DNA from 4 places in the Bacillus sp. DTU_2020_1000418_1_SI_GHA_SEK_038 genome. Region 1 is predicted to be linked to each of the others. Evidence: riboswitches for the same ligand, from Rfam matches in the RefSeq annotation. Region 1 holds a riboswitch; each other region holds the start of a gene.
The links. A riboswitch is a leader RNA that binds a small molecule or an ion and turns the genes downstream of it on or off. The one in region 1 is predicted to bind lysine.
Positions count from the first base shown of each region.

Region 1 (7,421 bases):
CCTCGCTATCCATCATTGCCAGGAATTATGAAAGCGAAGAAAAAACCGCTTGATGAGCTAGAGCTTGATGATCTTGATCTTGAAGAAGACGATGTTGAGGCAAAGACAAAAACAATTGAAATCTATCTGCCACCTAAAAAAGAGGCTGGAAAAATCCTCGAAGGCGAGCTTGCAGATCAAGTCAAAGAACTAGTGCAACTTCTTCATACAGAAGCAAAAGTAGTCTGATCGGAATATACAAGAATATGAACGCAGGGGGTAAAGCATAATGGCTAGAAAAGTTTTAGTTTTAGGTGAAGTCCGTGATGGATCATTGCGTAATGTATCCTTTGAAGCAGTAGCTGCGGCAAAAACGGCAGCAGAAGGCGGAGAAGTTGTAGGAATTTTAATTGGCGATTCTGTAAGCGCTTTAGGCGGAGAATTAATCCAATATGGTGCGGACCGTGTCGTAACCATTGAAGATGAAAAACTTAAGCAATATACATCTGATGGCTATTCACAGGCTGTTATGGCTGTCATTGATGCAGAAAAGCCGGATGGCTTGATTTTTGGTCATACAGCTTTAGGGAAGGATTTAGCTCCAAAAATTGCTGCTAAATTAAGCTCTGGATTGATTTCCGATGTAACAGCCTTAGAATTAGCAGGAGGCAATTTAGTATTCACTCGTCCAATTTATTCAGGAAAAGCTTTTGAAAAGAAAATTGTTACAGATGGTTTAATTTTCGCTACTATTCGCCCGAATAATATTAGCCCGCTTGAAAAGGATGAATCTAGGTCTGGAGACGTTTCTACTCTATCTGTTGACATTAAAGATCTTCGCACCATTATTAAAGAGGTTGTCCGCAAAGCAAGCGAAGGAGTCGATCTTTCTGAAGCAAAGGTTGTAATCGCTGGAGGGCGTGGAGTTAAAAGTGAGGAAGGCTTTGGTCCATTAAAAGAGCTTGCGAAAGTTCTAAATGGAGCAGTTGGAGCTTCTCGTGGTGCTTGTGATGCTGATTATTGCGATTATTCATTGCAAATTGGCCAAACAGGTAAGGTTGTTACACCAGACCTTTATATTGCGTGCGGAATTTCCGGAGCCATTCAGCATCTTGCAGGTATGTCAAACTCCAAAGTCATTGTAGCAATAAATAAAGACCCAGAAGCAAATATTTTTAAAGTTGCAGACTATGGGATTGTTGGGGACCTGTTTGAGGTAGTTCCAATGCTTACAGAAGAGTTTAAGAAACTGTTAATAAATGCATAAGCCTATGATATAAGCGAAAAATGAGCGGCAAAATGCCGCTTGTTTTCATTATAGGAATAATCCCAAAATGAAAATGAGATATGAATAGTTATAGAAAATTTAGGGGAAATTACGTTCGAAGCAAATCGTTAGCATGAGGGAATAAACAATGGTATACTGTCGTTATATTTATTAATTTTCTTAAAAATAGGAGGCATATCAATGGCTATTATAAACGCTACAGATCAAACTTTTTCTACTGAAACTGGTTCAGGAGTTGTATTGGCAGATTTTTGGGCACCATGGTGCGGACCTTGCAAAATGATTGCTCCAGTACTTGAAGAGCTTGATACAGAAATGGGCGATAAAGTTAAAATCGTCAAGCTTGATGTAGACGAGAACCAAGAAACTGCAGGAAAATATGGTGTCATGAGCATCCCTACTTTAATCGTTTTTAAAGATGGAGAAGTTGTAGACAAAGTGGTTGGCTTCCAGCCTAAAGAAGCTCTTGCAGAACTTCTATCAAAACATGCATAATAAGATTAGATTTGTAAGGGGTCTGACTTAGTCGGCCCCTTACGCATTTCTATTCGGAAGTGATAATAAAATGAATGAAATTATTAAAAATAAATTAATGCTGTTGCCCGATCAGCCGGGGTGCTATTTAATGAAGGACCGTCAAGGAACTATCATCTACGTAGGAAAGGCAAAGGTTTTAAAAAATCGTGTCAGATCCTACTTTACTGGTTCACATGACGGAAAAACACAAAGATTAGTCAATGAAATAGAAGACCTCGAATATATTGTGACATCCTCTAATATGGAAGCATTAATTCTTGAGATGAACTTAATTAAAAAGTACGATCCTAAATATAATGTTATGCTCAAGGACGATAAAACCTATCCATTTATAAAACTAACTGCCGAGAGACATCCCCGCCTCATAACTACCCGAAAGGTCAAAAAAGATAAGGGGAAATATTTTGGGCCTTATCCAAATGTCCATGCTGCAAATGAAACTAAAAAGCTGCTTGACCGAATTTATCCATTAAGAAAATGTACAACCTTGCCTGACCGTGTTTGCCTTTACTATCATTTAGGACAATGTTTAGCTCCCTGTGTAAATGAAGTAAGCGAGCAAGAATATAAAACAATGGTTGATGAGATCACCCGTTTCTTAAATGGAGGCTACAAGGAAATAAAAGCTGAATTAACACAAAAAATGACAGCCGCTGCCGAAGAACTTGACTTTGAAAAGGCAAAGGAGTTTCGGGATAGAATTGCTCATATTGAAGCAACGATGGAAAAGCAAAAGATTACAACTACAGACTTTACAGATCGAGATGTATTCGGGTTCGCTGTCGACAAAGGCTGGATGTGTGTTCAGGTCTTCTTTATTAGACAAGGTAAATTAATCGAACGGGATGTTTCGATGTTTCCAATTTACAATGAGCCCGATGAAGAAATGTTAACTTTTCTAGGTCAATTCTATTTAAAGGCTAATCATTTTAAGCCTAAGGAAATATTGCTGCCCAATACGGTTAATTCCAATATGGCTGAAGAGCTTATAGAAGTAAAAACAATCCAACCGCAACGAGGCCAGAAAAAGGATTTAGTCCAATTAGCTTGTAAAAATGCTAAAATTGCCCTTCAAGAAAAGTTCTCCCTTATTGAAAAGGATGAAGAACGAACCATTAAAGCGGTTGAAAATTTGGGGAACCAGCTAGGGATCTATACCCCTCATCGAATTGAAGCCTTCGATAACTCAAATATTCAAGGAACAGATCCAGTATCTGCCATGGTTGTTTTTATTGATGGCAAGCCAGAGAAAAGAGAATATCGTAAATATAAAATAAAAACCGTGCAGGGTCCGGATGATTATGATTCTATGCGCGAGGTAGTACGTAGAAGATATTCTCGAGTATTAAAAGAAAACCTGCCCCTTCCAGATTTGCTCATTATTGATGGAGGAAAAGGGCATGTTGAAGCAGTAAGAGATGTATTGGAAAATGAATTAAATCTTGATATTCCTATTTCTGGCCTAGTTAAGGATGAGAAGCATAGAACTTCACAGCTCTTGTACGGGAATCCGTTAGAAATGATTCCTCTTGGGCGTAACAGTCAGGAGTTCTATTTGCTGCAAAGAATTCAAGATGAAGTCCACCGTTTCGCCATAACCTTCCATCGTCAGCTAAGAGGAAAAAACGCCTTTCAGTCAGTGCTTGATGAAATCCCTGGGATTGGGGAAAAGCGCAAGAAACAGCTGCTAAAAACCTTTGGGTCCGTCAAAAAGATGAAAGAGGCTAGCATTGAGGAATTTAGAAAAATCGGTATTCCTGCAAATATTGCGGAAGAATTAAAAAGAAAATTACAGGAATAGTATTGTGAGAAGAAATTGAACGTGCTATAATTACTGAAAATTTAATATCACTTTATAGTATTAAAGTGAAGGTAGAGGTGCGAACTTCAATAGTAAAAGCTTGGAGAAGAATGAGCTTCAATGAAAAGCTTTGAAAGGGAATGTTTGCCGAAGTGGACAAAGTCTCATAACTTTTTTCGCTGGTCTTGCATTGAATAAATGTAAGATTGTCAAGACAAAACCGTCTTGGAGAGCTATCTCACTGTGTAAAATCGTATTTTTTTATACGTTTATAAACACAGCAATGAGATAGGATCTCATTGCTTTTTTTTATGCAAAAATCCAATCAATCGGGCATTTTCTGCATAATTTATAAAGGCAATTGAAGGATAGCTGCTAATTCAATAATTTGCAAAATAAGAAAGAGGGGAAAACATGGGACTTATCATCCAAAAATTTGGTGGAACTTCTGTTGCTAATGTAGAAAAGATCCGAAACGTTGCCAATCGTGTAATCGAGGAAAAGAATAGGGGCAATGATGTTATTGTGGTTGTATCCGCAATGGGAAAATCTACAGATCATCTTGTCGGTTTGGCAAAGGAAATTTCCTCCTCTCCAAGCAAAAGAGAAATGGACATGCTTTTAACTACTGGTGAACAGGTGACGATTTCTTTATTAGCAATGGCTTTATCAGAAAAGGGCTTTCCTGCTGTATCCTTAACAGGCTGGCAGGCTGGAATCAAAACAGAGTCAGTACATGGAAATGCAAGAATATTGGATATTGATACTTCAAGGTTGAAGAGTGAGCTTAACCAAGGAAGGATTGTTATAGTTGCGGGGTTCCAAGGAATTACGGAAGACGGAGCCATTTCAACATTAGGGCGTGGGGGGTCAGACACTACGGCAGTCGCAATAGCCGCGGCTTTAAAAGCGGATAAATGCGATATTTATACAGATGTGACTGGAGTGTTTACGACAGACCCGCGCTATGTTAAAGACGCAAGAAAATTATCGGCGGTATCCTATGATGAAATGCTTGAGCTTGCCCATTTAGGAGCTGGCGTTTTGCATCCTAGGGCAGTAGAATTTGCAAAAAACTTTAATATTCCAATTGAGGTTCGTTCAAGCAGTGAAAGAGAAGCGGGCACTATTATTGAGGAGGAAGTAAATATGGAGGAAAATCTAGTTGTACGCGGAATTGCATTTGAGAATGAAATCACAAGAGTCACTGTTATTGGGTTGCCGAATTCTTTAATTGGCTTATCGACAGTTTTCTCTGAATTAGCAAAAAATCATATAAATGTTGATATTATTATTCAAAGTACACTGGCAGAGCAATCAACTAATCTATCCTTCTCGATTAAAAATCAAGATCTCGATGACGCCATAAAGGTTCTAGAAAACTGTAAGATGAAATTAAACTATAGCCGAATTGAGTCAGAGACAGGACTTGCCAAAGTTTCAATTATTGGTTCAGGAATGGTTTCAAACCCAGGGGTAGCAGCAGAGATGTTTGAAGTGCTGGCCTCCAATGACATCGAAGTAAAGATGGTGAGTACATCGGAAATTAAGGTTTCAACGGTTATTGGACAAGAAAAAATGGTACAGGCTGTTGAGGCCCTTCACGAGGCTTTTCATTTATCTGGTATACCAATTGAATCATAAAATAGAGTAGAGGCTGTCATAATGAACAGCCTCTTTATCATTATTTAAAGTTAAAATTCGGTTTTGTCCTTTTTATCCCATTTTATTGTAAACTGAACTTTTCCTTTTCTTTTATTAGGATGTTCATATGCTTCGCAAATGACTTCAGATTGAAGTTCAATTTGTTGAGCAATAAACCCTGCCTCGAGCTGAAAAGTGCATCGGCTATTTTTTTTGCATCGCTCCTGTATGAAAGAACTAGAAAGCTCAAATTCCATTTCACTTTTTGATTCTTTCTTTAGGACTAGGTTTCCCCATGAAGCCTGCTTGAAGAAATCAATCATGTGAGATATTGACTCTTGTGGATATTTACGTGCAAGGCTTTTTCCAGCCCAATATAATATTTCAGGCGTATCATCGCCTAATATGTCGTGTAAAAGAACTTCTCTAATAAGTTCGTATCCAAAGACAGAAATGAACTCGTTTTTTTGTTCAATTGGTCTTAATTCTGTAGCTGTTTCATTCAAGCTTAAATCCCCTCTTTCTATTATTCTTCTATTATATACAAATGAGAAGAAATTTAGATATAGAATGACGAAAAAGCGGACTGTTTTGCAGTGGAAGATTAATGCTTTTTTGATATATTAAACCAAAAGTGTTAACACTTAATAATAATGGTTAATACATAATTAATAGGGAAAAATATACAATACTAATATATTTTTATGATTTTAATATTTAAAATATTTTATGTAATCGTTTCCTTGACGCTCTAAGATGTTGGGAGTAAAATGGACATGTCACATAATTGTAAGAAAATGATATGCCATTTTCGAATTGATGTTTTGGTGAAAATTCTTATATACGAAGTAACGACACCATACATCTTGCAAAAAATTAGGGGGGTAAATCATGGCGGGTAATCGAGAGTTTTTAAGTCGCAGATTGCATTCATTACTAGGTGTTATACCAGTAGGGCTATTTTTAGTTCAGCATCTAGTAGTCAATCATTTTGCAACAGGGGGAGAGGAGTCTTTTAATAAGGCAGCAGGTTTTATGGAGAGTCTGCCGTTTAGAATTATCTTAGAAACATTTATTATTTTCTTGCCTTTATTATTTCATGCCATCTATGGGCTTTATATTGCTTTTACAGCAAAAAATAATGTAAGCAAATATGGATTTTTCCGTAACTGGATGTTCATGCTGCAACGTGTGTCTGGCGTTATTACACTTATTTTCATTGCATGGCATGTATGGGAAACTCGTGTACAAGCTGCATTCGGTGCAGATGTTAATTTCCAAATGATGGAGAATATTCTTTCGAATCCATTTATGTTCTGGTTTTATATTGTAGGCGTTATTTCAACAATTTTCCACTTTTCTAATGGATTATGGTCTTTCTGTGTAAGCTGGGGAATTACAATTTCTCCTCGTTCACAATTAATAACTACATACGCTACAATTGTTATCTTTATTTTATTATCAATTGTAGGTATTCGTGCGATTACAGCATTTGTTTAATTAATAATAGAAAATGTTCGGATAAAAATTATGCTTTAGTTTTACAAAGTAATAGGGAGTGAGTCACTATGGCTAAAGGTAAAGTAATCGTTGTCGGCGGCGGTCTAGCCGGCTTAATGGCAACAATTAAAGTTGCAGAATCAGGGACTCCGGTTGAGTTGTTTTCCTTAGTTCCGGTTAAACGTTCTCACTCTGTTTGTGCCCAAGGCGGTATTAACGGAGCTGTAAATACAAAGGGTGAAGGAGATTCACCATATATTCACTTTGATGACTCTATTTACGGCGGAGACTTTTTAGCGAACCAGCCGCCAGTTAAAGCAATGTGTGAAGCAGCACCTGGTATTATTCACTTATTCGATCGTATGGGTGTTATGTTTAATCGTACACCTGAAGGTTTACTCGATTTCCGCCGCTTTGGTGGAACACAGCATCACCGTACTGCGTTTGCTGGAGCTACAACAGGGCAGCAGCTTTTATATGCATTGGATGAGCAAGTTCGTCGTCAAGAGGTTGTAGGACTTGTAACGAAATACGAAGGCTGGGAATTCTTGGGTGCCGTTATTGATGATGATGGAGTTTGCCGTGGAATTTCTGCACAGAACTTAACTTCTGGTGAAATTCAAACATTTGCAGCAGATGCAGTTATCATGGCTACAGGCGGCCCTGGAATTA
Region 1 covers NZ_CP135435.1:3,313,733-3,321,153, reverse strand. The annotation lists gene RRV45_RS16640 (electron transfer flavoprotein subunit beta/FixA family protein) at 1-228, shown strand, start outside; gene RRV45_RS16635 (electron transfer flavoprotein subunit alpha/FixB family protein) at 269-1,246, shown strand; gene trxA (thioredoxin) at 1,448-1,762, shown strand; gene uvrC (excinuclease ABC subunit UvrC) at 1,833-3,605, shown strand; lysine riboswitch at 3,670-3,849, shown strand; gene RRV45_RS16620 (aspartate kinase) at 4,020-5,249, shown strand; gene RRV45_RS16615 (YslB family protein) at 5,300-5,755, opposite strand; gene RRV45_RS16610 (succinate dehydrogenase cytochrome b558 subunit) at 6,141-6,749, shown strand; gene sdhA (succinate dehydrogenase flavoprotein subunit) at 6,818-7,421, shown strand, end outside.

Region 2 (7,421 bases), 980 kb from region 1:
ATTGGCTTAGTAGGGGCATTCGTTTTTACGGTCATTTTCTCGCTTATTCATGCCCTTGCTACGATTAAATATAAAGCCAATCAAGTTGTGAGCGGGGTAGTTATTAATATTCTTGCGGCAAGCACAACCTTCTTTTTTGTGAAAATGATTTTCTTTGGTTCAGCAGAAACACCAATGTTAGCAAATGTTTTTCATAAGATAAGGATTCCTTATTTAAGCGATATTCCTTTTATCGGGAAAGTGATTTTTTCTGCCTATCCAACAACTTATCTTGCCATTCTATTAGTTATTGTTATTTTCTTAATACTATTTAAGACACCAAGCGGTCTGAGGCTGCGTGCAGTGGGTGAGCATCCTAGTGCTGCTGATACAGCGGGAATTAAAGTGAACCGGATCCGTTATACTGCGGTGTTGTTAAGCGGTTCTCTTGCTGCTCTAGGCGGAGCGACCATTGTTCTGACGTCTAACAGCAACTTTGCCTTTAATACGATTTCAGGTCAAGGGTATATTGCTCTTGCCGCTGTTATTTTTGGAAAATGGCATCCTGTAGGGGCGATGCTCGCTGCCTTATTCTTCGGATTAGCCCAGGCAGTAAAGGACCAATTCCAAATATTAGAGTTTGCTGCTAAGGTTCCAACCGAGTTTTTCTACATGCTTCCTTATTTGCTGACATTGCTTGTTCTTGTTTTTACAGGAAAAGCACGTGCACCGAAGGCATTAGGGGAACCTTATGATGTTGGAAAACGTTAAGCAATATAAATTATAATTGAAAGCTGGAGGTCGGATAGACATCCAGCTTTTTTAGAATATAAGAAAGTATAACTTTTCTCGAATTTGAGAAATGTCTAGCTCCAGCGCCTACCCCCAACGTACAGGACGTACTAGTGTCGACAATGCGACAGGACGTCGCGTTTTTGTCGACCTCGAGCTCACAAGCCAATCCTGAAAGGTAGAGCTCACCTTACCGTGAGGCTCGTCTTGTGCTAGTCGGGGGTGGGCACAAAGGAAAGCTTCTGCGAATAAACATCGCAGGAACAATTGTCCTTTGATTGTTCCGAAGGCGCTTGCGCTTTTCTTAATACTGGCTTTTTTTAGAAAGAAGTGATTGACTCTTGTTAAAACAATTGAATCAATGGTTTCACCTTCAAGAAGAACATACGAGTGTCCGGACAGAGATGGTTGCTGGTCTGACCTCATTTATTACGGTAGCCTATATCATAGTTGTGAACGGTGCGATTTTGAATATTGCCGGCATGCCTTATGAAGCGGTCACTCTTGCCACGGTGATTTGCTCCTTCATAGGCTGTATGTTATTAGCCTTTTGGGCAAATTCTCCACTAATCATCGTTCCAGGGATGGGGGACAATGCCTTTTTTGTATTTACCCTTGTGTTATCTTTCGGTCTAACTTGGCAGCAGGCTTTAGCCGTTGTTCTTATTGCAGGAATTGTTTTTGTGATAACGACAACTTCGAAAGTTGCTGATTATTTATCAAATTCTATTCCGATGTCTATGATTCATGCCATGACGGCAGGGATTGGCTTATTTATAGCATTTCTAGGTTTGAAAAATGGCGGTGTGATCGTAGCAAATGAGGGAACCTTTGTAGCGCTGGCGAAAATTAGCGATCCCCATGCTTTAACGACCCTGCTTACTCTGCTTATTCTTGTGGCCTTGTTTCAGAAAAATGTTAAAGGGAACTTTTTGATCGGAATTTTGATCGGGACAGTTATTGGAGCTTTATTTGGTATTGTCGACTTTTCAAAGTTGCGTGATTTCCAACTTTCATTTAACGGCTATCAAGAGGTTTTTTTAGCTTTTGATTTTAGCCAAATTGGAACGTTTCATTTTTGGACAGCCGTATTTTCTTTATCGATGGTCATTATTTTTCAAAATATGGGTGCCCAGCTTGGCATGCTCCCAGATAAATCGAAATTTCGCAAGTCCTTTCAAGCGCATTCCTTTTCAGTTATCGGTGCGGGCCTATTTGGCTGCAGCCCAACAACGACTGCTGCTGAGTCCGCAACAGGTATTGCCGCGGGTGGTAGAACTGGCTTAACCTCATTAACAACTGGATTGCTGTTTATACCGGCACTATTTCTCACACCGATTTTTAAAGTGATTCCTAATAGCGCGATCGCACCCGTATTGATTATTGTTGGATGTCTTATGGTCCAATCCATAAAAGAAATTCCTTTTAGCGATTTTACAGAGGCTTTCCCGGCTTATTTAATGCTGGCCATCATGCCGCTAACGTTTAATATCGCTAACGGAATTGCTTTTGGCTTTATTGCTTACCCGATCTTAAAATGGGCAACAGGCAGAAAAAAAGAAGTTACAGGAACAATGTATGTTATTGCGTTTTTCTTTCTCCTGTATTTTATATTAGGTGCTTTATAATAAATTATGTTCTAAAAACGGCCCAGTGCAGAGGAGTGATTATCACTTCTCTTTTTTCTTGTGAATAAAGTTTTTTTACAAGGAAAAAACAGGCTCTACTCTAGTTTATGAGGTATAATCTAATACATCATATAAAGAAATAACTTATACATATTTATACTCATATACTAAGGAGCAGAAATATGGAGAAAGAAGATTTAAAGCTATTACAGCAAAAAGTAACCAAACTTAGGGCCGAGGGAAAATATAAGGAAACGATTGAGGCATGCTATCATCTTCTGAAGAGCGGAAAAGAATGCAATGATTTTAAATCTATTTTAACTGCCCATATAAATCACGCTGCTTCCTATTATTGTATTGGTGATACAGAGGAAGCTTTTAATAGTATTGAAGCCTATGTTGAAGTTTGCAGCCGTTTTGGAGACGAAGCAGATCTATTACATCAGTACAATGTATTGTTTTTGCTTTATGAATATAATAAGGATTTTGCGAAGGCCAAGGCGACACTGGAGAATTGCATTGGGTTAGGAAAGAAATTAGAGAAATATAATATAGTTAGCAATGGATATAGCAATATCAGTCATGTTTTGATGGAGGAAGGCAATTATGGGGCAGCCTTAGAAGCGGGGCAAAAGGGACTAGAGGCGTCTAAATTACACAAACCTGCCAGTCCTATTCTTGAACTGAGAGTAAAGCTAAACATTGCAAAAGCTTATCTTGAGCTCAATCATTTTCATGCTTCCAAAGCACTAATTAATGAAATGATCCATGACCCCATTTTAGAATCCTTTATAAGGGAAAAGTCTCAATGCTATCATTTACAAGGCAGCTGGTATAGGAAGCAAAAAATATTTAAGGAAGCATTTGACTCTTTAACTGTTGCAAAGGAATTAGTGGAAAGCTATCGTGATTTATACCTATTAAAATCAATTCAAGAAGAGCGATGCCAATTATGTGAGCAGATGGAGGATGTTCAGTTAGGGTATCGTGTTCAAAAGGAATATATATCCTTGTTAAACGAAATTAATAAACAAGAATTAGCATTAACGGCTTTAAAGCTTGAAATTAAACATAGTATGTCTGATTTTAAAAGGAAAGCCAATACCGATTTTTTAACAGGTATCTTTAATCGAAGCTATTTAGAAACCACCTCAAAAGAGTGGTTAGAACAAGCATCTGTCAAAGATGAAAATATTGTCTGTATCTTATTTGACATCGATAATTTTAAAATCATTAATGATCAGTACGGTCACCTTTTTGGTGATGAGGTTATTAAGCAAGTAAGTAATGCTTGTTCAAAAACAATGAAGGAAAATGAGCTATTCGCCCGCTATGGCGGGGATGAATTTGTCGTATTGGTAAGGGGCGCTTCACTTGAAAGTGGCAAGAAAAGGGCTGAAGAAATGAGGGGGATTATCGGTAATGTAAAGATTGAAATGGGAGGAAACAGTGTATCCATAACATCCAGTATGGGGGTTACGGATAACTTAGACGGAAAAGTACGATCATTTCAAGAACTATTCCATCATGCAGATCTCGGACTTTACGAGGCCAAAAAAAGCGGAAAAAATAACGTTTGTGTTAAGTTAGCCGATAAGGAATAACAGAAGCCCGCTCCTAACCTAAGGTGCGGGCTCTTCTAATGATCAAGCATTTACTGGCTGAAGTGTTTGCAATACTTCCTGCAATGCAGTCATTTCCGTATTATTTAAAGGAACCAATGGAAGCCGGACTCCGCCAACCTGAATGCCTTGCAGATTAAGAGCAGCTTTTACCGGTGTTGGATTTGGAGCATTAAATAAAGCATTCATAACCGGAAGAAGCTCGCGATGGGCAGCTGCGGCTTTCTGAAGCTCACCGTTTTTAAAGCTATTAATCATGTCTTGCATTTCGTTCCCGATAATATGGGCAGCTACAGAAACAATCCCTGCTCCTCCAATAGCCAGGACCGGTAGTGTAAGGCCATCATCCCCGCTGTATAGAGTAAAGTCAGCTGGCGTCTCGCTGATGATTTGGGCCATAGTGTCTAAGTCACCGCTAGCTTCCTTAATGGCCACGATATTTTGAATTTCTGAAAGTCTTACAATGGTCTCAACTGACATATTCACAACGCTTCGTCCCGGAATATTGTATAGCATGATCGGTAAAGACGTTGCTTCAGCAATCGCTTTAAAATGCTGATACATGCCTTCTTGAGATGGTTTGTTATAGTATGGAGCAACAAGCATGATGCCATCCACTCCAGCCTCCTCAGCCTTTCTAGTCAGGCTAATGGAAGCTCTTGTATTATTCGATCCTGTACCAGCTATGATAGGAACTCTGCCGTTAGCTGCCTCAACAACAAACTTAAATAGAGCCACTTTCTCTTCCTCTGTTAAAGTTGGCGACTCACCAGTCGTACCTGCGACAACTAACCCATCAGACCCATTCTCGATTAAATAGTTAACTAAATTTTTTGTCGCTTCAAAATCAACCTCACCGTTATGATCAAATGGCGTAACCATTGCTGTAAGTACTTGACCAAAATTCATAACTTCACACACCCTTTTTTTAAAATGATAAGAAAGTTTAAGTTTTCTCGAGTTTGAGAACTGTCTAGCTCCAGCGCCTACCCCCTCGAGGTCATAAGCCAATCTACCCTGAAAGGTAAAGTACACCTTTCCGTGTAGATCGTCTTATGCTTGTCGGGGGTGATCAAGGCGCTTCCGCTTTTCTTATTAAAAAGTAGAGGTGATAGGGCCTATTTAAAACTAAACGCAAAAAAGCAACAACGAGGGACTCGCTGCTGCTATAGAAACAATAGTGTGGAAATTCACCGTTTCTTGTGCGATAGCCCTCCATATAGTCTCTCCTATATGACAGTCCTGTATTTATTCAACACAGGCCCAGCTTTAAGAACATGAGATTCCTAAAACTTCGGCAAATTCCCCTTTCGACAATCATCATAGGGTCTCATTATCCTCCGATTGTGTACTGATGGTCTTTGCGCCTCTATCCTCACTTCAAAAAGTTCTTGAAATAAGAAATTATTTAATTGTATTCCATGTTAACTGAAAGTTTCCTTAATTGCAAGACATATTTAGAAATGTTTTTCCAGAAGCTTACTATAGCACTCGATTCAAGAATGCTTTTGTCCGATCAAATTGAGGGTTGGAGAATAGTTGATCCGGATGGCCGGACTCCGCAATTTCTCCGTTATCCATAAACAGAACTTGATTGGCGACTTCTTTAGCAAAGCCCATTTCATGAGTAACGACTATCATCGTCATTTGCTCTTCAGCAAGTTTTTTCATTACTTGCAGCACTTCACCAGTTAATTCAGGGTCTAGAGCTGACGTAGGCTCATCAAACAGAAGAATTTCAGGCTCCATCATTAAGGCTCTAGCAATAGCAACCCTTTGTTTTTGTCCGCCTGAGAGGTTTCCAGGATACACGCCTGCTTTATCAGCTAACCCAATCTTCTCGAGAATTTCCATGCTGCGCTTCTGAAGGGATTCCGCCGTTTCCTTTTTTACCATCTTAGGAGCAATTTCTAAATTTTCTTTTACCGTTAGGTGAGGAAATAGATTAAAGTGCTGAAAAACCATACCCATTTTGGAAGTAATCCGATTCAGTTCCTGCGGTTTGGAGTACACGCCGTTCTTCACTAGATAATCACCGTCAATACAAATGCTGCCATCATCAATTTTTTCAAGATGAATCAGACTGCGAAGCATAGTGCTTTTTCCAGAACCGGATGGGCCAATGACAGCGATAACATCATTTTTTTGAACATCAAATGTAATTTGCTTTAGGACATTTAAATGACCGAATGATTTTTTTAGGTTGGATACTTCTATGATAGCCATAATATCAATCCTTCTTATTCAAATTTATAGCGCCGTTCTAGCCATTTAAATAGCACTGTTAAAATAAGCGTAATACCTAAATAAATAATACCGGCGATGAAAAACGGCACAATCGTAAAGTCGCGGTTAACAGCTGTCTGGGCAAAGTGTAAAAGCTCCGGTACAGCGACAGCATATAGCAATGCCGTATCCTTAACAAGTGTCACCGATTCATTTGAAACAGCAGGGAGCGCAATTCGGAACATTTGCGGCAGGACAATTCGTGTCGTTGTCTGCCATTTGCTTAAGCCAAGCACCTGGGAAGCCTCATATTGTCCCTTATCAATAGCCAAAAGGCCTCCACGGAAAATTTCCGCGAAATAGGCAGCATAATTCAAGATAAAGCCCAAGCAGGCAGCTACAAAACGATCAAGCACTAAATATTCCCCAATTACAGGTATTAAAGGAAGCCCGAAACAAATAAATAATAATTGCAATAGGAGCGGGGTTCCACGCATCACATAAATATAGCCTTGTGCCAACCATGAAAGCGGCTTGATCGAACTTTTAACAGCTAGAGTCAAAAGAAAGCCTAATGGAATGGACACAACGATGGCAATAATAAATAAAAGAATGGTCATCTGAGCCCCTTCAAGCATGGGCTTAATAATTGTCAGAATGTATTCCATCATGAAAGAATTCCTCCAAAAACAAAACAGGCTTTCCGAGGGAAACCCTGTTTGCTTCTATAATTTGTACGATTAATTTAGAACTTTGTCTTCACCGAACCATTTTTCTGAGATTTCAGCAGCGGTACCGTCTGCGCTTAACTCATCAAGGGCTTTTTGCAGTTCTTTTAATAATTCATCGTTGCCTTTTTTCACACCTACACCGTATTCCTCTGGTGCTAATGATTCGTCAAGGACCTTAAATGTACCCTCTTCTTGGGCCATATAATAATCAATCACGACTTCATCAATGATAACCGCATCCACACGGCCGGCCTTTAAATCACTTAGGGCAAGGACATTATCCGCGTATTCAGAAACAGACTTGATGCTGTCCTTAATCGGGTTGGCATTTAAGGCATCAGATGCAGAGGAAAGTCCTTGAAGGCCAATTACCTTCCCATCTAAATCAGCTAAAGCGCTAATGTCAGAATCTGCTTTCGTTGCAATAACCTGAGCATTCGCTA
Region 2 covers NZ_CP135435.1:4,298,105-4,305,525, reverse strand. The annotation lists gene RRV45_RS21285 (ABC transporter permease) at 1-750, shown strand, start outside; gene RRV45_RS21280 (NCS2 family permease) at 1,113-2,399, shown strand; gene RRV45_RS21275 (tetratricopeptide repeat-containing diguanylate cyclase) at 2,582-4,003, shown strand; gene dapA (4-hydroxy-tetrahydrodipicolinate synthase) at 4,046-4,930, opposite strand; lysine riboswitch at 5,222-5,401, opposite strand; gene RRV45_RS21265 (amino acid ABC transporter ATP-binding protein) at 5,504-6,247, opposite strand; gene RRV45_RS21260 (amino acid ABC transporter permease) at 6,262-6,918, opposite strand; gene RRV45_RS21255 (amino acid ABC transporter substrate-binding protein) at 6,988-7,421, opposite strand, start outside.
Region 2: linked by a shared signal. The riboswitch ahead of dapA (4-hydroxy-tetrahydrodipicolinate synthase) and the one ahead of RRV45_RS16620 (aspartate kinase) in region 1 are both predicted to bind lysine.

Region 3 (7,421 bases), 380 kb from region 1:
CCAAAGACATCGGAGATGACGGAACTTAGCTTAATATTCGAACTCTCAAAAGTTTTTTGAATACGGTTCTTTTCAGAAGTGATATGTCCTATCCACTTTTTTCGAAGTCGAGTAAGATCCCGAAGCTCACGTATGTCTGAGGGTGGAATAAAACTTTTTTCTATCAAACCTACCCTTAACAACTTGGCTATCCATTCTGCATCACTTACATCGGTCTTACGACCAGGGACGTTCTTAATCCTTTGGGCGTTAGCTAAGGTGATATCAAAAAAGTCTTCCAGAATATTAAACACTGGCTTCCAATAAACACCTGTACTTTCCATCGCAAGGTGTGTAACTTGTTTTTCTTCTAGCCATTTTAAGAGACGAAATAAATCTTTTGTAAAGGTAGGGAAAGTCTCAATCTCAGTTGTTAACTCGTTATCATCGTTCCCTTTAAGTACACAAACAACAATACTTTCCGCATGAACATCTAAACCTGCACAACGTTCCAACAATACTTCCATCATAACCACCTATTCTTAAACAAGATCATAAACAGGGAACGAGTTTGACAATAAGTATTTTTCTGTCCGTAGTCACCCGATTGCAGGTGCTCACAAAGGGTTGAACTCCAAACTCATTCAAGCAGTTTTTGTTACAGGATCGAGGTCACCAAAAAAAGACACGCACTGAACCTGCTTATGTCATCTATCAGTATGGACGGGGTTTAAACATTTTCATGCCTGGGTTGGGAGTAAAATTTAATCATGTTAGTTTTTGTTGTATAAGAGCTACAGTCACGATTTTCGAAATTAGTGTCCAATTTTCTTCATTAATAATTACAAAAGAAATTTTAGGACTTATGTCAGTTGAAATTTCCCTCGATAAAAGGTTAATGTAGAAATAATAGGAAAAATGTCGCAAAAACAAGAATAATATTCTAGATAAATTCATGATTTTGCAAAATCTCAACCCAGAATGTAAATGTCATTGGCTTCATTTCTCTGCGCTGGTGATTACTCCGTACATCAAGGCTTGTTCAATGAATCCAACGACAATTTAGTTTAACATAGAAAAAATAGTACATAAATTTCCAACAAAAATATGATAGTAAATTATGCAACGAAAAGGTGTATTACATGAGACTAGTCGGGACAGCATCAGTTGACGCCGGAACAATTCTTGCAAAAGCGATATACAATGAAAAAGGTCAAATATTGCTAAATAAAGGAATTATCTTAAAAGATTCAATGATACAGCGTCTTCAAGATTTGGGAATAACTTATATTTTTATTAAAGACAGTGAAACTGAGGATATAGAGTACGAGGGCACACTTTCGGATTCCATGCGCAGGGAAGCAATACAAACGATATGCTCTACATTTCAGGAAATACAAAATGATCTTGATATAACCAATTCGTTTGTGGTAGAACAGGCTTCCAAGCGATTTTCTGAAATAATTCGGTATCTTTTAACTGAAATAAAAGAGAAATCGGAATTATTGAATTTAATAGCAGATGCATATACATACGATAATTATATTTTTACCCATTCTCTGAATGTAACACTTTATTCATTGGCAATCGGTATGGAGTTAAGACTTTCAACGAAAGAACTTGAGATACTAGGGCTTGGCGCTATTTTTCATGATATAGGCAAACTAAAAGTATCATTAGATATTTTGCTTAAGCCCGAAAAGCTGACGGATATTGAGTATGAGGCAATCAAACAGCATGCAGATGAGGGATTCCAAATTTTGAGGAAAGTGCATACGATTCCCCTCTTAGTAGCCCATTGTGCCTATCAGCATCATGAACGCCTGAATGGAACAGGCTATCCTAGAGGTTTGCTAGGACCTGACATTCATTATTTTGGAAAAATAATTGCTGTAGCAGATGTGTTTGATGCAATCACCTCTAATCGAGTTTATAGAAAAGCGATGCTCCCAAGTGAAGCACTCGAAGTTCTTTATGCTGGTTCGGGATCATTATTTGATCAAAAAGTGGTAGAAGCTTTTCGACTGGCGGTTGCTATTTATCCAGTTGGTTTGTCGGTTGTTTTAAATGATGGAAGAAAAGGAATTGTTTCAGGACAAAATACTGGCTTAGGAGACCGGCCCCATATTCGAATCATGGAGCATCATGGAGAAAAAGTAATTCCTTATGATATTGATTTAAAGCAGGAGTTAAACGTCATTATTATTAGCTGTGATACTGCTTTTAAATGATCAGCTTGAAACAGAGTTACTATTTTGATATATTTGTAGAGACATTCAAATAAACCTTATCAAGTCCGGTGAGGTAGAGGTGCCAAATTCAAGAGTAGACTGTATGAGGATGACAACGATGACTACAGTTAAAAGGGAATTTTGCCGAAGTAAAATAAATGGTGTCAACCATTATTTTGCTGGGGTTACTTTGAACAAGAGTAACACTGTCATTATGAGGGAAAAGTATTCGTAAACTGAAACAGCCTTCATATTGGGGAGCTACAGATCGTGATGGAGAAACTAATTGCTTATGATGAGTAATGGTAGACTTTTCTCTATCGTTACTCTTTTTTATTTGGCTCTATCACCTTTCATGATTCCCTCCCACAAAAAATAAGGAGGAAAAACATTGTGGAGAACACAGTTTTTTCACTGATACCCCCGCTGCTGGCTATCGTTATGGTTATTATGACTAGACGGGTATTGCTTTCATTAGGAGTGGGGATAGTATCAGCAGCTTTTATATTAGGTGAGTTTCGCATTACAAACACCTTAGCAATTATTTATGATTCTGTTAAGGGGATTTTCGTTGCAGATGGAAAGCTAAATACATGGAATGTATATATCATTATGTTCCTGCTCATTTTGGGAATGATCACAGCTTTTATTTCTATAACTGGCGGAAGCCGTGCATTTGGAGAATGGGCTATGAAACGGGTGAAAACTCGTGCAGGTGCGCAAATTGTCGGGGCAGTTTTAGGTATTATTATTTTTATTGATGATTATTTTAACGCACTGGCTGTTGGGCAAATATCCCGGCCTATTACAGATAGGCAACAAGTATCCCGGGCAAAGCTTGCCTATTTAATTGACTCAACCTCTGCCCCTGTTTGTGTCGTTTCACCAGTTTCGAGCTGGGGGGCTTATATTATTACGCTAATCGGAACTATTTTAACAGCGAATCATGTAACAGAGTACTCAGCCTTTTCGGCTTTTCTGCAAATGATTCCAATGAATCTCTATGTTTGGACCACGTTAGCAATGGTATTCATTGTAGCCTTAAGAAATTTCGAAATTGGTCCAATGAGAATTCATGAGATTCGCGCCGTGAAAGAGGGTTTAGTCTATGACCCGGATAAACCGCTTGCTGGAGAATTAAAAGATGATCTCCCAACAAGCACAAAGGGAACTGTCGGTGATTTACTATGGCCAATTATAACGTTAATATTGGGCACTGTTGGAATGATGTTTTGGACGGGGTATGAAGCTACAGAAGGGACAGCAACTATTATCAAGATTTTTGAAAACACAGATGTTTCGAAGTCCCTTATGATCGGCGGGCTTTTAGGTTTATTTGTAACTATGGCGATGTTTTTCCGCCAAGCCTTTGTTTTAAAAGGGGTAGATGGCGGCATTTTAGGCAAAGGACTTCTATCTGGCATGAAATCGATGCTGCCGGCGGTTTATATTCTATTGTTTGCCTGGACCATATCAGATTTAATCGGACGATTGGAAACAGGACTATATATGGCTAACATCGTTGAAAACTCCAACATGAATATTGCCTTATTGCCGTTTATTTTATTTATATTAGCAGGCATTATGGCATTCAGTACTGGAACATCATGGGGCTCTTTTGGTATATTGCTCCCGATTGCTGGCCATATTGCTGCAGCAACAGACATCAATCTTTTATTGCCAGCTATGGCAGCCGTTTTAGCTGGAGCTGTTTTTGGCGACCATTGTTCACCTATTTCCGATACAACAATACTCTCTTCAACTGGTGCTGGCTGCAATCACATTGATCACGTCATGACACAGCTGCCTTATGCTCTAATTAGCGCAGCTATCTCAGCTGTAGGCTATTTAATATTAGGTTTTACAGGCAGCTCTTTACTTGCTCTATTGGCAGTAGCTTTCATGCTATTAATAGTGATAATAGTTGCTGGGAAAAAACAGAAAAACCTTGCGTTGTAATTTGAATAATATTTATTTTGACCTTTCCGAATACGGGAAGGTCTTTTTTTCACTAATAAAATTTTCATGTAAGTTCCTTTTTAAACGTGAAAATACTCTTATATTAAGAAGTGTACTAGATTATTCCTAAAAAAATACTATTTCAAAAATATTGTTTTGACAGACTAATCGAAAAATAATATACTATCAATATATTAAATAAATAGTCAGAAATATTTTAATTCCTAATCTATTTGCTTAAATTAGGAAAATAGACTGACTAGTAATAGAAGGTTGCAGATAGATTATTCTATACTAATTAATCTAGCTCAAAAATACCTTTCTATGTTTTAAAATATTTGAACAAACAGAAATAGAAAAAAGGGGGAAAACTAAATGGTTTTCAAGAAAAAAATCACATCAGTCTTAATGGCTACAACATTAATGGCTGGTATCCTTGCTGGATGTAGTGGCAGTAAGGAAGCAGGTTCAGGCGGTTCTAGTTCTAAAGAGGGGGATACAATTAAAATCGGTGCTAACTTAGAACTTTCAGGTCAAGTAGCATCATATGGATCAGGAATTGCTTCTGGAGTGGAACTTGCTGTTGAAGAAATCAACGCAGCTGGCGGTGTAGATGGAAAGAAAATTGAACTTGTCAAAGTTGATAATAAATCAGATGCAGCTGAAGCAACAAATGCTGCCATTAAATTAACAAGCCAAGATAAAGTTACAGCAATCATCGGTGCTGCTACAAGTGGTAACACAGTAGCACAAGCGCAAATTGCTAACGACAATAAGACTGTTCTTATCTCACCATCTGGTACAAGCCCAACTGTAACTGTACGTGAAGATGGATCTGTAAATGAGTTCGTTTTCCGTACTGCGTTTATCGACCCATTCCAAGGAACAGTTGCAGCGAACTTTGCTCTAAACGATGCTAACGTCAAAAATGCAGCAATCTTTGCTGACAATGCTAGTGATTACGCAAAAGGTCTTGCCGCTTCATTTAAATCAACTTTTGAAGCAGCTGGCGGTACAATTGTTTCAGAAGAATCATATGTTGCTAAGGATACAGACTTCCGTTCAACATTAACTCGTATTAAAGCTTCTAATCCAGAATTCATTTTCATTCCTGGATATTATGAAGAAGTAGGTCTTATCGTTAAACAAGCTAGAGAAATGGGAATTACAGTTCCTTTAATGGGAGCAGACGGCTGGGATTCTCCTAAACTAGTTGAATTAGCTGGTGCAGATGCATTAAACAATACTTTCATTATCAACCACTATTCTGCTGAAGATCCAGATGAAACAATTCAAAAGTTTGTTAAAGCTTACGGGGATAAAAATAGCGGCAAATCACCAGATGCCTTCAACGCACTTGGTTATGACACAGTTTACCTTCTTGTAGACGCAATGAAGCGTGCTGGCACTACATCTGATTCAGAAAAAATTAAAGATGCTCTTGCTGCTACTAAAGATTTAGCTTTAATCACAGGAACAATTACAGTTGATGAGAATCACCACTTAATTAAATCTGCATCCGTTCTAGAATATGTAGATGGTAAGCAAAAATTCAAAACAAAAGTTAATCCTTAAGATTAACCACAGGAAATGGGGGGATTATCCTATCCTCCCATTTTCCATTCCTAATGGTAAAAATTTTGTCGAAAAGCAGTCATAGCGCTTAAGCTTTTTTTAAATGTCCAGCCTTAGCGCATACGCTTTTCTAAAATTGTCTAGCTTCAGCGCCTAGGGGCTCTTGGGTCTAAGCCAATCCGCGAAGAAGGTTAAACTACAACCTTCCCGATGGCTTGTCTTGTGCTTGAGGCCAGCAGGATCCGGGGCATGCAGACGTTGCCACAGGACGTGGCGCTTTTAGTCTGCGTTCCTTCAAGGATCAAGGCGCATACGCTTTTCTAATAAGGGAGTGAGTATTCATGGAATGGTTACAGCAATTAATAAACGGTATTTCACTCGGCAGTATTTATGCATTAATTGCATTAGGCTATACGATGGTTTATGGAATTATTAAATTAATAAACTTTGCACATGGCGATGTTTTTATGATCGGTGCGTTTATTGGGTTTTATGCCATCGCTGGATGGGGATTAGGATTTTTCCCAGCATTATTACTCGCGATGACAGTTTGTGCAATTTTTGGGGTTCTCATTGAAAGAATTGCCTATAAGCGCCTCCGCAATGCAACTCGAATAGCCGCTTTAATTACGGCAATCGGGGTTTCCCTTCTTATCGAATATGGAGTAATTTACATTCGAGGTGCGCAGCCAGAAGCTTATCCAAATGTTTTTACAAATAAATCCTTTGATGTATTTGGTGCTCAAATCAGCAGTCAATCTCTATTAATTCTCTCCGTTTCAATTATTCTAATGATTATTTTGCAATTCATTGTTCATAAAACAAAAATTGGTAAGGCGATGCGTGCGGTATCACACGATATGGACGCAGCTCGTTTGATGGGGATTAATGTAAACAATACGATATCTGCTACATTTGCAATTGGTTCAGCGATGGCAGGAGCTGCAGGTGTTATTTTTGGTGTCTATTATACAAAAATTGAACCGCTAATGGGAATTATTCCTGGATTAAAAGCATTCGTTGCCGCCGTTCTAGGGGGAATAGGGATTATACCAGGAGCGATGGTTGGAGGACTTGTGCTTGGAGTCGTTGAAACTGTTGTTAGCGCTTTCGGTTTCTCTTTATGGAGAGATGCAGCAGCATTTATTATTCTCATTTTAATCCTATTATTTAGACCATCGGGCATCTTCGGTAAGAATGCTAGAGAGAAAGTGTAGGTGAAAGAATCTATGAAAAAGGCAAAAGGATTTTGGCTATTTTTAATTTTATCGGTCATCGTCTACGGAGTTGCGCAATTTCTGATTAGTGCTGGAATCTTAAACGCGTTTTATTCAAATACACTCATCTTTATAGGCATTAACATCATCTTGGCAGTCAGCCTGCACTTAGTGATCGGGGTTACAGGGCAGTTTTCGATTGGACATGCCGGATTTTTAGCTGTTGGTGCTTATATTTCAGCAATATTTACGATGAAGCTTCATCTTCCACTTCCAATTGCTTTAATTGCTGGCGGAATCATGGCAGCAGTAGCGGGACTTATCGTTGGGATTCCGAGCCTTCGTTTAAAAGGTGACTATTTGGCCATTGCAACTTTAGGTTTTGCAGAAATTATCAGGATTGTATTCCTGAATATTGATTATGTAGGTGGAGCTGCTGGTATGCAGGTTTCCCATTTAA
Region 3 covers NZ_CP135435.1:3,691,897-3,699,317, reverse strand. The annotation lists gene RRV45_RS18495 (IS110 family RNA-guided transposase) at 1-506, opposite strand, end outside; gene RRV45_RS18490 (HD-GYP domain-containing protein) at 1,122-2,210, shown strand; lysine riboswitch at 2,277-2,482, shown strand; gene RRV45_RS18485 (Na+/H+ antiporter NhaC family protein) at 2,604-4,169, shown strand; gene RRV45_RS18480 (ABC transporter substrate-binding protein) at 4,545-5,744, shown strand; gene RRV45_RS18475 (branched-chain amino acid ABC transporter permease) at 6,086-6,961, shown strand; gene RRV45_RS18470 (branched-chain amino acid ABC transporter permease) at 6,974-7,421, shown strand, end outside.
Region 3: linked by a shared signal. The riboswitch ahead of RRV45_RS18485 (Na+/H+ antiporter NhaC family protein) and the one ahead of RRV45_RS16620 (aspartate kinase) in region 1 are both predicted to bind lysine.

Region 4 (7,421 bases), 1.8 Mb from region 1:
AGGGGAGAAACTAACCATGTCATTACAAGCTAGCATTTTATTTTCCAATGATGCGCGCATTCAAGAAAATAATCACATTAAACAATATGTTGAAAATAGCAAGGCAGCTTTCACAGCCTTGTTTCTTGGGAAAGAGTTGACAGTTGTTATAAAAGAAATTGAGCGAGAGAAGCAGTCTCTTGAAAAAATCCGGATGGTAGCAGGAGCTATTGCACGTGAATTAGGCAGCCGCCAAGTATTAAAGGCAGTTATTCATGCAGATCCAATGAAAGAGGCATTGCCAAGCCTGCAGCCAGATGAGTTAGTCACTGCCTTTGTGGAAGGCTGGCATTTAGGCGCATATAAATTTGTTATTTACAAGTCTAAGGAAGACCTTACTCATACTGAATTAATAGTAGGAGGAGGAGCGGAATTTCAGCCATTTATTGAAACGGGAAAAATTCGTGCGGCTGCAACAAATTTTTCCCGTGATCTGATGAATGAGGTTCCTAATGTTTTGAACCCAGAAACATTTCCTTTGATCTTACAGGATGAGTTTTCCGAAACAAATGTTCAGGTGAATGTATTCGATAAAGAAAAACTCGAGGAAATGGAAATGAACGGCGTTTTAACCGTTGGACGCGGAAGTAAATACATGCCATCCTTTGTTGAGCTTGTTTATAAGGGAGATGAGTCAAAGCCGCTTGTAGCTCTTGTTGGAAAGGGAGTTACGTTTGATACAGGGGGAATAAGCCTGAAGAGTGGCAGAGATTTAAGCGATATGAGAATGGACATGGGAGGGGCGGCTGCTGTTGCAGGAGCCATGAAGTTATTGGCTGCATCAAATGCAAAGGTCAATGTGGTGGCATTGATTCCAATCGTTGAAAACTCACCAGATAATACGTCAGTGCTTCCAGGGGAAATTATCCGTTATAAAAACGGTCATACCGTCCAGGTTGGGAACACGGATGCAGAAGGACGCCTCATCCTAGCTGACGGCCTTATTCGTGCAGGTGAATGGGGAGCTGACCATGTTGTTAATATTGCCACTTTGACAGGGGCGATTGTGAATGCACTTGGAACTAAATTAGCCGGAGTCTTTGGCGATGAGCAGCTTTCTAACGAAATAAGGATGCTGGGCAAGGAAAATGGCGACTTTGTTTGGCCAATGCCATTAGTGGATGAATATGATAGTTACTTAAGAAGTAATTATGCAGATTTCAGCAATATTAGCTCTAAAGGAGAAGCGGGATCAATTACGGCAGGTTTATTTCTCCGCCGTTTTGTACCCCAATCATGCAAATGGCTTCATGTGGATATGGCGGGGGTAATGGAAAGTGAAGAAAACGGTTATTATCCGAAAACCGCAACAGGATTTGGTGCGAGATTACTTGCAGATTTTACAGTTCATGTTTCAAAGTAAATGTAATATGGCTATAAGAGACACTTACTTTTCTATATAATAACTAAATTGTCGTTGGATTCAGCAGAACTTGTCCTTGATGTACGGAGTAATCACCAGCGCAGAGAAATGAAGCCAACGACATTTACATACTGAGTTGAGATTGCTTAATCATGAATTTATTTTGGGAGGAACCCGTTTGTTAACTAGCGAACAATTAATAGACATTAAAGAACTTCAGCAAGCATGTGAGGCTTCAGAAACATTTGACCTTAAGCTCAATTGGGATATGCTGAAAACTCGGACAGGAAAAGATAGAGAGGATTTTTTCTATTACGAGGATGAAAAATTAGTAGGTTTTATCGGTCTATATGGCTTTGGAAATAAGGTTGAAATATGTGGAATGGTTCATCCAGATTTCCGCCGAAAAGGAATCTTTACTGGGCTTTTTCATGAAGCCCTTCACGAAGTAAAAGAAAAAGGCTATAGGAAGGTTCTTTTAAATGCCCCTTCTAATTCAAAATCAGCAAAAGATTTTCTAGAAAGGATCCCATGTAAGTATTCTTTTTCGGAATATCAAATGAAGTGGGAAGAAACAGAGATGGACAAATCCGAGGATGTGACTCTTAGACTATCAACTCCAGACGATTTTGAACTAGAAGTTCAATTGGAGGTTCAATGCTTTGGATTTGAAGAAGAGGAAGCGAGAGCCTACAATACTCAAAGATATGTTGATGACCAATATTATATAATTTTGTCTAGTGGAAAGGCGGTAGGGAAAATTCGAGTTTCTCACCTTGGTGGTGAAGCTTGGATTTATGGTTTTGCCGTACTTCCCGAGTTTCAAGGAAAAGGAATTGGGCGGAAGGCCTTAACAAATATTGTCCTAAAGGAACATAAGGCAGGTTTTCCTATTTTCCTAGAGGTGGAAGCGAAAAACGCTCATGCGTTACGATTATATGAATCATGCGGATTTAGAGCCTATCACTCCCAGGATTATTATGAGATTTAAGATTGTATGATAAAGGATAGGTGTTTCCTTCCATATGAATCTAGGTAACTTGACATATTTTATCGTATATTGTAGACTACATGTAACAATTTAATAAGGCCTCACTTTTACTAGTGAGGTAGAGGCGCGATATTTAATAGTCTTTAGTGGAGCTTGAGAAGCAATGATGCTAGAGAGAAGGAAATTTCGCCGAAGCTTGTAATATTCTCAGTATTACCGGCTGGGTCTGCAGTTAAGAGCTGCAGGACTGTCTCAATAAACTTCCCGGTTTATTGAGGGGTGCTATCTCATTTAGGGAAAAGAAGAGGACTTAAGGGCAACGAATGTAACGAGACCTGAGTTTATCCCAGGTCTCTTTTTATTTTGTGAATTACCAAAATAAATGGAATATTGCCATTATTAAGAGGTGGCAGTCATACCTAGTTAAATGGAAAAATATACTAAACTATTATAGCAAAAGGGGAGTATGATCATGAGGAAAAAATTATCATTATTTTTAGTAATGTCTTTATCTATGATTTTGCTTTTAGCAGGATGTGGTACAAGCGGTGATACTGAAAAAGCAAAAGACTCAGGCAGCGCAGGCGATGATTCTAAGGGAACTTTTAAGGTCGGTATGGAAGCAGGATATGCACCATTCAACTGGACACAAATAGATGATTCCAATGGCGGTGTGAAAATCGATGGCAATGCAGAGTATGCAGGCGGATACGATGTGGAAATTGCAAAAAAGATTGCTGAAGGCTTAGGAAAAGAACTAGTCATTGTGAAAACAGAATGGGACGGCCTTGTTCCAGCCTTACAATCAGGCAAATTAGATGCCATTATTGCAGGTATGTCACCGACAGAAGAACGTAAACAGACAATTGATTTCTCAGAAAACTATTATACATCACATTTTGTAATGGTTGTTAAAAAGGGTGGTCCTTTTGAAGGGGCAACTTCTATTCAAGACTTTAAGGGTGCCAAAATTACTGGTCAGTTAAATACATCTCACTACGCTGTAATCGACCAAATTGAAGGCGTACAGAAAAAGCCGGCTATGGATAATTTCCCTGCGATGCGTGTAGCTTTAGAATCAGGAATAATTGATGGATATGTTTCAGAACGTCCTGAAGGAATCAGTGCTTCTTCGGCTAATGCTAACTTTGCAATGGTAGAATTTGAAGATGGATTTGAAGCAGATGAGGCAGATACAGCGGTAGCAGTTGGACTAGTTAAAGGCAGTGACTTAACAGAGAAAATCAATGAAATTTTAGCAGGCATCTCTGAAGAAGAGCGCCAAAATATTATGGATACTGCGGTCAAAAATCAACCAGCAGCAGAATAATGTAGAAGTGAATACCGGCTGCATCCCATTGCAGCCGGTATTTAGATTTTGTCTAGCTTCCGCATTTCTATTAGGGGGGAAAGTATGAGCTTAGAGTGGATTTTAACAATGATTTCAAACAACTGGCCGATGTTCCTTCGTGGAGCAGGGATGACACTCTTTGTTTCCATAATTGGTACAGTCATTGGAGGAATTATAGGGTTATTGGCAGGAGTCATACGAACAATTCCTGTGCCTGAAAATAAATTCAAACGAATATTTTTAAAAGCAGTAAATGCCATTCTTTCTATTTATATAGAATTTTTCCGAGGAACACCGATGATTGTACAGGCCATGGTTATTTTTTATGGTTCTGCATTAGCATTTGGCATAGATATGAATGTAACAGTTGCAGCAATCGTGATCGTATCGATTAATACGGGGGCATATATGGCCGAAATTGTTCGAGGTGGTGTTATTTCAATCGATCGAGGACAGTTTGAAGCTGCTCAAGCGGTTGGGATGAATCATGTGCAAACGATGCTCAATGTCGTATTGCCGCAAGTCATTCGCAATATTTTACCGGCAACTGGTAATCAATTTATAATTAATATTAAAGATACATCCGTACTGAACGTCATTGGCGTAACAGAACTGTATTTCCAAACAAAAACAGTGGCTGGAATCAGCTTCAAATACTTTGAACCATTCTTTGTTGCGTGTGTTCTGTATTTCGTCATGACTTTTACGGTAACACTCATTCTGCGCTACTGGGAAAGAAAATTAGATGGACCGGAAAATTACAGCATGACTGAATCAAAAGCTTAGTAATCAGAAAAGCGCGATGTCCTACCAAAAGCTACGCTTTTGGTCGTGCGATGTATCACTGACGATGCATTCCTTGTCCTGTCGCATTGTCAACACTAGTACGTCCTGTACGTCGGGGCTAGGCGCTAAAGCTAGACAAAAACGAAGGAGGAGCACTTTTGGAAAAAGTAATTGAAGTACAGCATTTAAGCAAATCCTTTGGATCACATGAAGTATTAAAAGATATCGATTTTTCCGTAAATAAAGGGGAAGTTGTTTGTATTATTGGTTCATCCGGTTCCGGTAAATCGACTCTTCTTCGTTGTATAAATCTTTTAGAAAAGCCAAGCGGCGGTCAAATTATTTATCATGGTGAAAATATTTTAGACGATAAACATGATATTCATGCTTACCGCACAAAGCTTGGAATGGTTTTTCAGCAATTTAATCTTTTTAATAATCACACTGTTCTCAGCAATTGTGTTGTCGGCCAGGTGAAGGTATTAAAGCGCTCAAAAGAAGAAGCGGAAAAAATTGCTATGAAATATTTAAAGGTCGTTGGCATGGACCAATATGTAAATGCAAAGTCTAAGCAGTTATCTGGAGGGCAAAAACAGCGGGTAGCCATTGCACGAGCACTTTCTATGGAGCCGGATGTTATGTTATTTGATGAACCGACTTCAGCCCTTGATCCGGAGATGGTTGGAGAGGTTCTTAAAGTCATGAAGGAGCTCGCTGAAACAGGTCTTACCATGTTGATTGTTACGCATGAAATGGAGTTTGCCCGGGAAGTTTCAGATCGTATCGTATTTATGGATAAAGGGGTTATTGCCGAGGAGGGAACGCCAGAGCAAATCTTTAATCACCCAACGCAAGAACGTACGAGAGAATTCTTGAAACGTACATTAAAATAAACCTAGTGTACAGATATTGGAACAAGTAGGGTTCCAACGGTCCACGCTTAATACAAGAAAGGCGTTCATAAAGTATCCAATTAACTTTATGAACGCCTATTTTCGGTGTCATTTTATACTGGCTGAATGATATGAGAAAGAGAAGTCATGCTTTGAGAGAGTATTTCTACAAAACAGAAAGCCGGTTGTCAGCGTGGACAATCGGCTTTTATTCGTCAGATTCTGCATCTAACCACGTTTGTGACCATTTTTCTATTTCCTTCATAATTGGCTCCAAGGCTAGACCTTTTTCAGTTAAGGAATACTCGATTCGCACTGGTGTTTCCGGGTAGACTTCACGTTTGACGATTCCTTGGTTTTCAAGATCCTTCAGTCGTTCTGAAAGGACTCTTCCGCTTATGCCAATTGAGGATTCTAACGCACAGAAACGTTTTGTCCCTGTTAGAAGCTGGTAAATCACGAGGCCAGTCCAGCGTTGACTCAAGATACTCATGGCATTCTCGAATCGAGGACAAACAAGAGATTTATTCATCGTCCATCACCCCTGTATTTATATAATAACATATTGCGATAATCATTATAATTACCTTACATCATAAATTCACTTGACACAAGTGCCTTTGAAAAATATAATTACTTACATAAAGTAACTAACTTATAAAACTGAAATTTAGGATCATTATTTTAAAATATACGAATTACGAAATGGGATTTAATTTGGGATAAATGGAGGGTTAGCATGAATCTTGAAGCGGATGTATGCATCGTTGGTGCTGGCCCTGGCGGAGCGCTATTAGGGTATTTGCTGGCGAAGAATAATATTTCAACGATTGTTGTCGAGCGTCATGACGGGATTGATAAAGAATTCCGAGGAGAACATTTAAATAAGGATGGAGAAGCCATTTTAAAAAAATATGGCCTATATGAAAAGGTTGAAAATGAAGGACTTCTTCTAATGGAACGAATCGAATATTGGCATCATGGTCAAGTGATTAAGACGATTACTCCTGCTGATGGAGATAAACATGTGGGAATCCATGTCCCGCAGCGGAATTTATTAAGCGTGCTGATCGGAGAATCCGAACTATATCATAATTACAAGCTCATGATGGGCACGAAGGTTACTGAATTAATCAAAGATGAAAATGGCCGTATTACGGGAGTAAAAGCCATAAATGACGATCAGGAAGTGACCATTAACAGCTCCGTTGTTGTGGGTGCGGATGGGCGGTTTTCTACAGTAAGAAAATTGGCGGAAATGCCGTTTCGGACGATCAAACATGGCTATGACCTCCTTTGGGCCAAAATAACAAGCCCGGCAGGATGGGAGCCAACGATTAAACAGACATTGGTTGGAGAAAGGCAGCTAGCCTTATTTACCCAGGCAGGCGGATTTATACAAATCGGCTGGAATATCGAAGAGGGTTCGTATCCCTTTTTGAAAAAGCAGTCCTTTGAACCGTTTATTAAGCAAGTGATAGATGCATTTCCGGAATTGACAGAAACGGTTCAGCAGCATGTTCAATCATGGAATGATTTTATTTTATTAAAAGTTCAAAGCTGTCATTGTGAAACATGGGTGAAGGACGGCCTGGTAATTATGGGGGATTCCGCACATACAATGAGTCCTACGGGAGCATTTGGCATAAATTGTGCCTTGGTTGATGCAAGTGTTTTATCGGAAGTGATTATCGAAGCACTTGCCAGCCATGACATAAGTGCGGCACAATTAAAAAAATATGAAAATAACCGTCGAAATGAGATCGTACAGCTGCAAGAGCAGCAGTTAATAAAAGAAGCAGCCTATAAAGAACATTTTGCCGTTTCAGCCATGGCTTGATGACGGGATGAAAATAAGGCATTGGGGGGATTATTATGGGAGAAGTTCAACTGAATCCGAAAGGACTTTCCGTTTTAGAAGATAAGATTCAAATAATAAAATCAGGTGAAGGTGCGATTTACTTAGTGGGACCAATCCGATTGCCAGTGAATTTAAAC
Region 4 covers NZ_CP135435.1:677,017-684,437, forward strand. The annotation lists gene RRV45_RS03480 (leucyl aminopeptidase family protein) at 17-1,402, shown strand; gene RRV45_RS03485 (GNAT family N-acetyltransferase) at 1,581-2,393, shown strand; lysine riboswitch at 2,505-2,686, shown strand; gene RRV45_RS03490 (transporter substrate-binding domain-containing protein) at 2,866-3,723, shown strand; gene RRV45_RS03495 (amino acid ABC transporter permease) at 3,808-4,530, shown strand; gene RRV45_RS03500 (amino acid ABC transporter ATP-binding protein) at 4,689-5,423, shown strand; gene RRV45_RS03505 (winged helix-turn-helix transcriptional regulator) at 5,632-5,955, opposite strand; gene RRV45_RS03510 (FAD-dependent monooxygenase) at 6,163-7,263, shown strand; gene RRV45_RS03515 (GTP cyclohydrolase II) at 7,299-7,421, shown strand, end outside.
Region 4: linked by a shared signal. The riboswitch ahead of RRV45_RS03490 (transporter substrate-binding domain-containing protein) and the one ahead of RRV45_RS16620 (aspartate kinase) in region 1 are both predicted to bind lysine.